2 linked regions of the Eleftheria terrae genome follow. The main gene of each other region encodes a partner of the protein of the gene in region 2 in a complex. Links are inferred from orthologs where the notes say so. Each region holds a gene or a part of one and is shown on either strand. Other genes may lie near its edges.

Region 1 (2,896 bases), 940 kb from region 2 along the record:
CAGGTGGCCCCCATGTCGGCGCGGCGGCGGTTCCTGACCGGGGCGCTGACCAATGCCACCAACCCCAAGGGCATCGTCTTCATGGTGGCGGTGCTGCCGCAGTTCATCGATCCGGCCGGCCCCCTGGGACTGCAGCTGTTGATCCTGGGCGCGACGATGACGGCGGTCGATCTGGTGGTGATGCACGGCTACGCGCTGCTGGCGGCCAACCTGCAGCGCTGGCTGCGCAGCGAGCGGGCCGGCCGCTGGCAGAACCGGTGCTTCGGCGGCGTGCTGATGCTGGTGGGTGCGGCGCTGTTCTTCGTCAGGCGGCAGCCGCACTGAAGGGGCTGGCCGCCGCGCTGGCAGCCGCCAGGCCGCGCAGCACATCGCCCACGATGATGACGGCCGGGCTGCCGAGGCCTTCGCGCTCCAGGGTTGCCTGCAGCTGGCCCAGCGTGGACAGCGCCTGGCGCTGCCCGGGCAGGCTGGCGTGCTGCACGATGGCCAGCGGAGTGCCGGCCGGCAGGCCGCTGAGCAGGCCGGCCTCCAGCTGGGCCGCCTGGGCCACCCCCATGTAGATCACCAGCGTGAAGCCTTGCGCCGCCGTAGCGGCCAGTTGTGGCCAGTCCAGCGGTGCGCCGTCGCTGCGGGCGTGGCCGGTGACGAAGATCACGCCGTGCGCATGGTCGCGGTGCGTGAGCGGCGCCCCCAGGCTGGTGGTGGCCGCCAGGCCGGCGGTGATGCCGTTGACCACTTCCACCTCCACGCCCGCGGCCCGCAGGTGCTCCTGCTCCTCGCCGCCGCGGCCGAAGATGAAGGGGTCGCCACCCTTGAGCCGCACGACCCGCTCGCCCTTGAGTGCCTCGTTGAGCATCAGCCGCCCGATGAAGTCCTGTGGGGTGCTGCTGCAGCCGCCGCGCTTGCCCACCCTCACTACACGCGCGCTGCGCCTGGCATAGCGGAGCACGCCTTCGCTGACGAGGTCGTCCACCAGCAGCACGCTGGCGCGGCGGATGGCCTTGACGGCCTTGACGGTGAGCAGTTCGGGATCACCCGGGCCGGCCCCGACGAGCGTGACTGTGGGGCGGCGGGCGGCAGCGGCTTCAGGCAGAGCGTTCATCTCGGTCCGTGATGGCGATCGGTAGACGCCGCAGGGAATGCAAGATGCATTCCACTTGCTGCAGCAAGGCCGGGGGGGCTGGCTTCTCGCCGCTGACCACGCTCTGGATATAGACGGCGGTGGTTGGCGCGTCGCACTGCCGCGGCAGCAGGGGCATCTCGGTCAACACCCCTTCGCGGGCCGGCACGCTCAGTGCCGGCTGGGGCTGGCCATGCAGGAACACGTCCATGCGGGGCGTGCGGCGCGGGTCGGCCACCGGCTCGCCCTCGGTGCCGCGCATCAGCAGCGCGTTGGCACCGGTCTGCTGCAGGAACTGGGTCAGGGTGCTGCCGTACTCGGGATGGGTGTAGTTGACCACCCGCAGCGCGCTGCCCGGGGTGCAGGGGTCCAGCAGCTTGGCCACCGTGTGGCCGGGGTTGCGCAGGCCGATGACCCAGCGTGCATCCAGCAACCTCGCCAGCGGCGGGCACAGCCGGTCGGTGCGGATGTAGACCGGTTCGCGCCGCCGCCAGGCCTGCTGAATGCCGGCAGCGTCCTGCGCCACCGGCAGGCCGAGGTCGCGGAAGATGTCGGCCGTGGTCACCCGGGCGGGGTCTTCGGGCATGCCGTGGATCAGCACCGGCACGCCCTCCTGCGCCAGCAACAGGGCCAGCAAGGGCGTCAGGTTGGGCAGCCGCCGGGCCCCGTTATAGGACGGCAGCACCACGGTGGGGCGCATGCATTCGATGGGCAGGCAGCGCTCGACAGTGGCGGCCAGGAATCCATCCAGCTCGTCCAGCGATTCGCCCTTGATGCGCATCGCGATGGCAAAGGCGCCCAGCTCGAGGTCGCTCACCTGGCCGTCGAGCACCTGGGACATCAGGTCGTGTGCCTGCTCCCGGTCGAGGGCGCGCGCGCCCTCCTTGCCGCGGCCGATCTCCTTGATGTATTTGGCGATGCTCATGTGTCTCCTTGGCTGGGATGCCGGCCATCGAGTGGCCTTGCAGGGCGAACCGCAATTCTCAGGCCATTCGCATGGCTGCGGCGTGGGCGAGGCCGCCTTGGCGCGACGCGGGGGCTGGGGCCGTGGTTGGCCCCACCCGGCGCGCCACGACGCAGAACACGAAGGATCCGGGAATGCTGCAGGCGCCGCGGGGCACCGAGCCGCCAGGGGCAGCTGCATCCCTGCTTGCCCGCGGTGCGCGCCGTGTTCCCTGTCTTCCCGCGCCGAGCCCTGCCGATGACGCGTGGCGGCGATCCACGCTCGCAGCAGCCGCGGGCGCCGGGGACACGGGCACTGCCGCGGGCCGGTCCTCAAGCCACGCTCAATTGCAGGCGGATCAGGCGCTTGAGCTCCGGCACGCAGGAGCCGCAGTTGGTGCCGCACTTGAGCCGCTCCTGGAGCTGCGACAGCTGGTGGTCGGCCGGGCCGCTGCAGCCTGGCAGGGCCTGGGCGATCTGCGGCTCCGAGACGTTGAAGCAGGTGCAGACCTGGCGGCCTCGCGCCTGCACCGCCACCGGTGCCTTGGCCCCCGGCACCAGCAGCAGCCGGCCATAGGCCTGCGCCGGCAACTGGTCCTGCAGCACGGCCTTGATCCAGGCTTCGGCGCTGGTGTCACCGGCCAGCACGAAAGCATGCAGCCGGCTTTCCTTGCCGCCCTGCGGCACCAGGCGCATGGCACGGCGCTGGCCGCGCCGGGCATCGTTGTAGCGCAGCACGTCGGCACCGCTCAAGCCCAGCAGTGCCTCGATGCGCGTCACCACTTCCGCCGCCGGCGCGTCATGTGCCGCGGCGCGGAACTGCAGGCCCGACAA
Region 2 (3,055 bases):
CGATCGGCAGCAGGCTTTTGCCTTCGTCGCGCAGCTTTGCAACGGCGCCCGCATCGATCACCACGGCGCCTCGCAGTTGCAGATGGTCGGCCATCCATTGCTTGCGCGCGGCGAGCTTGGGCGTGCGCGCATGCAGCAAGGTGCCGATTGGCTCGCCTGCAGCCAGCCGCAGCAAGACGTCGGGCTCGCGCCCCCAGGCAATGACGGTGGAAGCGCCACTGCCGGCGGCACGCTTGGCGGCAAGGATCTTGGTGATCATGCCGCCCTTGCCGATGCTGGAGCCCGCCCCGCCGGCCATGCGCTCCAGTTCCGGCGTGCCGGCCTCCGCCTCGTCGATGAAGCGAGCTGAGGGGTCCTTGCGGGGATCGGCCGAGTACAGGCCTTTCTGGTCGGTCAGGATCACCAGCGCGTCCGCTTCCACCAGGTTGGCCACCAGGGCACCCAGCGTGTCGTTGTCACCGAACTTGATCTCGTCGGTGACCACCGTGTCGTTCTCGTTGATGACCGGCAGCACGCGCAGCCGCAGCAGCGTCAGCAGCGTCGAGCGGGCGTTGAGGTAGCGCTCCCGGTCGGCCAGGTCGGCATGTGTCAGCAGCACCTGTGCACTGCCCATGCCGTATTCGCGCAGCTGCGTCTCGTAGATCTGGGCCAGTCCCATCTGCCCGACCGCTGCCGCCGCCTGCAACTCGTGCAGCTCCTTCGGCCGGGCCGCCCAGCCCAGGCGCTTCATGCCTTCGGCAATGGCGCCGCTGGAGACCATCACCACCTCGCGGCCCTGCCCAGCCAGCGCGGCCAGTTGGCGGCACCAGTGGCCGATGGCCACCGCGTCCACCCCCCGGCCTTCGTTGGTCACCAGGCTGGAGCCCACCTTCACGACGATACGTCGCGCGTTTTTGAGCACGTCACTCATTGCGGCAAGAAAAGCTAGCGGGAAGAAGCAGACAGGAAGACTCAGCGAAAGCGCGGATCGTCCGACGGCGGAACGGCGTCAGGTGGCGACTCGGGCGGGGCGACGAAGCGCACATCGGGCACTTCCACCGGCGGGCGGCGTTCCGCCGCTACATGCTGGTAGACCGCCTGAATCAGGCTTTCACATCCCTCGCGGGTGAGGGCCGAGATCTGGTAGACCGGACCCTTCCACTTCAGCCGCTTGACGAAGTCCTTGACGCGCTGCTCGCGCTCCTCGGCGGGCACCATGTCGACCTTGTTCAGCACCAGCCAGCGCGGCTTCTCGTACAAGGCCTGGTCGTACTTCTTCAGCTCGGCAACGATGGCCTTGGCCTGCGCCACCGGATCGACCGCTTCATCGAAGGGCGCGAAGTCCACGAGATGCAGCAACAGCCGGGTGCGCTGCAGGTGGCGCAGGAACTGGTGCCCCAGCCCCGCACCTTCGGCGGCGCCTTCGATCAGGCCCGGGATATCGGCCACGACGAAGCTCTGCTCGGCCGCCACGCGCACCACCCCGAGGTTGGGATGCAAGGTGGTGAACGGATAGTCCGCAATCTTGGGCCGCGCGTTCGAGATCGCGGCGATCAGGGTCGATTTGCCCGCGTTGGGCATGCCCAGCAGGCCCACATCGGCCAGCAGGCGCAACTCCAGCTTCAGCCGCTTCTGCTCCCCCGGCCAGCCGGGCGTCTTCTGCCGCGGCGCGCGGTTGGTGCTCGACTTGTAGTGCAGGTTGCCGAAGCCGCCGTCGCCGCCTTTGGCCAGCATGACCTTCTCGTCCGGCACCAGCAGCTCGGTGATCACCTCACCGGTGTCTGCGTCGCTGATGATGGTGCCCACCGGCATGCGCAGCACGATGTCCTCGGCCGCCGCGCCGAACTGGTCGGAGCCCCGGCCCTGCTCGCCGTTGCGCGCCTCGTGGCGCCGGGCGTAGCGGAAGTCGATCAGCGTATTCAGGTTGGGATCGGCAACGACATAGACATGTCCACCGCGTCCGCCGTCCCCACCGTTGGGGCCGCCGAAGGGGATGAACTTCTCGCGCCGAAAGCTTATGCAGCCGCTGCCGCCGTTGCCGGCAGCCACGTCGATATAAGCTTCGTCTACAAATTTCATGATGGTGTGTCCGACTTGGGGAGGGGCGCTGTCCGCCCCTGCCAGACCGCGGGTCGCGACCAGTGGGCAGGCAGCAGGGGGCAGCAGCCACCACCGACGCACAGGCCTGCGGGCAGATGACGCGGATGCACCGGCAACCTTGGCCACCGTTCGTCCGCCGCCACGCCTGGCTTGCGCCGACCCGTCGATGGTACTTCAGGCACGGCTCCGTTTCAGGAGGCCGCGCAAACGACAAAGCCCCGGAAGGCCGGGGCTTTGTCTATGCAGAGCGCGAAGCTCAGACCGGCGTGATGCTGACGGTCTTGCGGTTGAGCGGGCCCTTCACCGAGAAGGTGACCTCGCCGTCCACCAGGGCGAACAGCGTGTGGTCGCGACCGGTCGACACATTGGTGCCGGCATGGAAGCGCGTGCCGCGCTGGCGCACGATGATGGAACCCGCCGAGACGATCTGGCCGCCGAAGGCCTTCACGCCGAGCATCTTCGGTTGGGAGTCGCGGCCGTTCCGGGTGGAACCGCCGCCTTTTTTCTGTGCCATGGTTGATAGCTCCTTGAACTGTTGCCGACGGGACTCAGACGCTCAGCGCGCCGATTTCCAGTTCGGTGTAGGTCTGGCGATGACCTTGATGCTTCTGGTAGTGCTTGCGACGACGCATCTTGAAGATGCGCACTTTGTCGTGCTTGCCATGAGCGACCACCGTCGCCTTCACACTTGCGCCAGCAACCAAGGGCGTGCCGATCTTCAGGTCGGCGCCGTTACCAACGGCGAGCACCTGGTCGATCACGATCTCTTGGCCAACTTCCGCAGCAATCTGTTCTACCTTGATCTTCTCGCCTGCAGCAACCTTGTATTGTTTGCCGCCGGTTTTTATGACCGCGTACATATCAGCCCCTTCAAGAGCCCGAAGGCTCACACATGCGGCAGACCCGAAAGGTCTGCACCAATAAGATAACCCGGCCTTTTTGGCCGAGCCGGCGATTGTAGCACGGTCGCTCCGGC

What was found. The genes of interacting proteins can lie anywhere in the genome.
Region 1: the proteins of obgE (region 2) and ybiB are in contact, whole or in part, in a crystal structure (PDB 8BFT), measured with the Escherichia coli proteins. The link is inferred for Eleftheria terrae from one-to-one orthologs.

What each region holds. Positions count from the first base shown.
Region 1 is NZ_CP106951.1:1,404,321-1,407,216, reverse strand. What follows is about bases 66-2,893. They hold ybiB (DNA-binding protein YbiB), read right to left. Parts: upstream 2,046-2,893; coding sequence 1,086-2,045; downstream 66-1,085. Other genes in these bases: N7L95_RS06150 (nitrate reductase), read right to left, coding at 2,396-2,893; cobA (uroporphyrinogen-III C-methyltransferase), read right to left, coding at 305-1,102; N7L95_RS06165 (LysE family transporter), read left to right, coding at 66-324. Outside these bases: more of N7L95_RS06165, read left to right, coding at 1-65; more of N7L95_RS06150, read right to left, coding at 2,894-2,896.
Region 2 is NZ_CP106951.1:2,344,984-2,348,038, forward strand. What follows is about bases 6-2,992. They hold obgE (GTPase ObgE), read right to left. Parts: upstream 2,059-2,992; coding sequence 952-2,058; downstream 6-951. Other genes in these bases: proB (glutamate 5-kinase), read right to left, coding at 6-910; rpmA (50S ribosomal protein L27), read right to left, coding at 2,336-2,593; rplU (50S ribosomal protein L21), read right to left, coding at 2,628-2,939. Outside these bases: more of proB, read right to left, coding at 1-5. UniProt on the Escherichia coli protein: An essential GTPase which binds GTP, GDP and possibly (p)ppGpp with moderate affinity, with high nucleotide exchange rates and a fairly low GTP hydrolysis rate.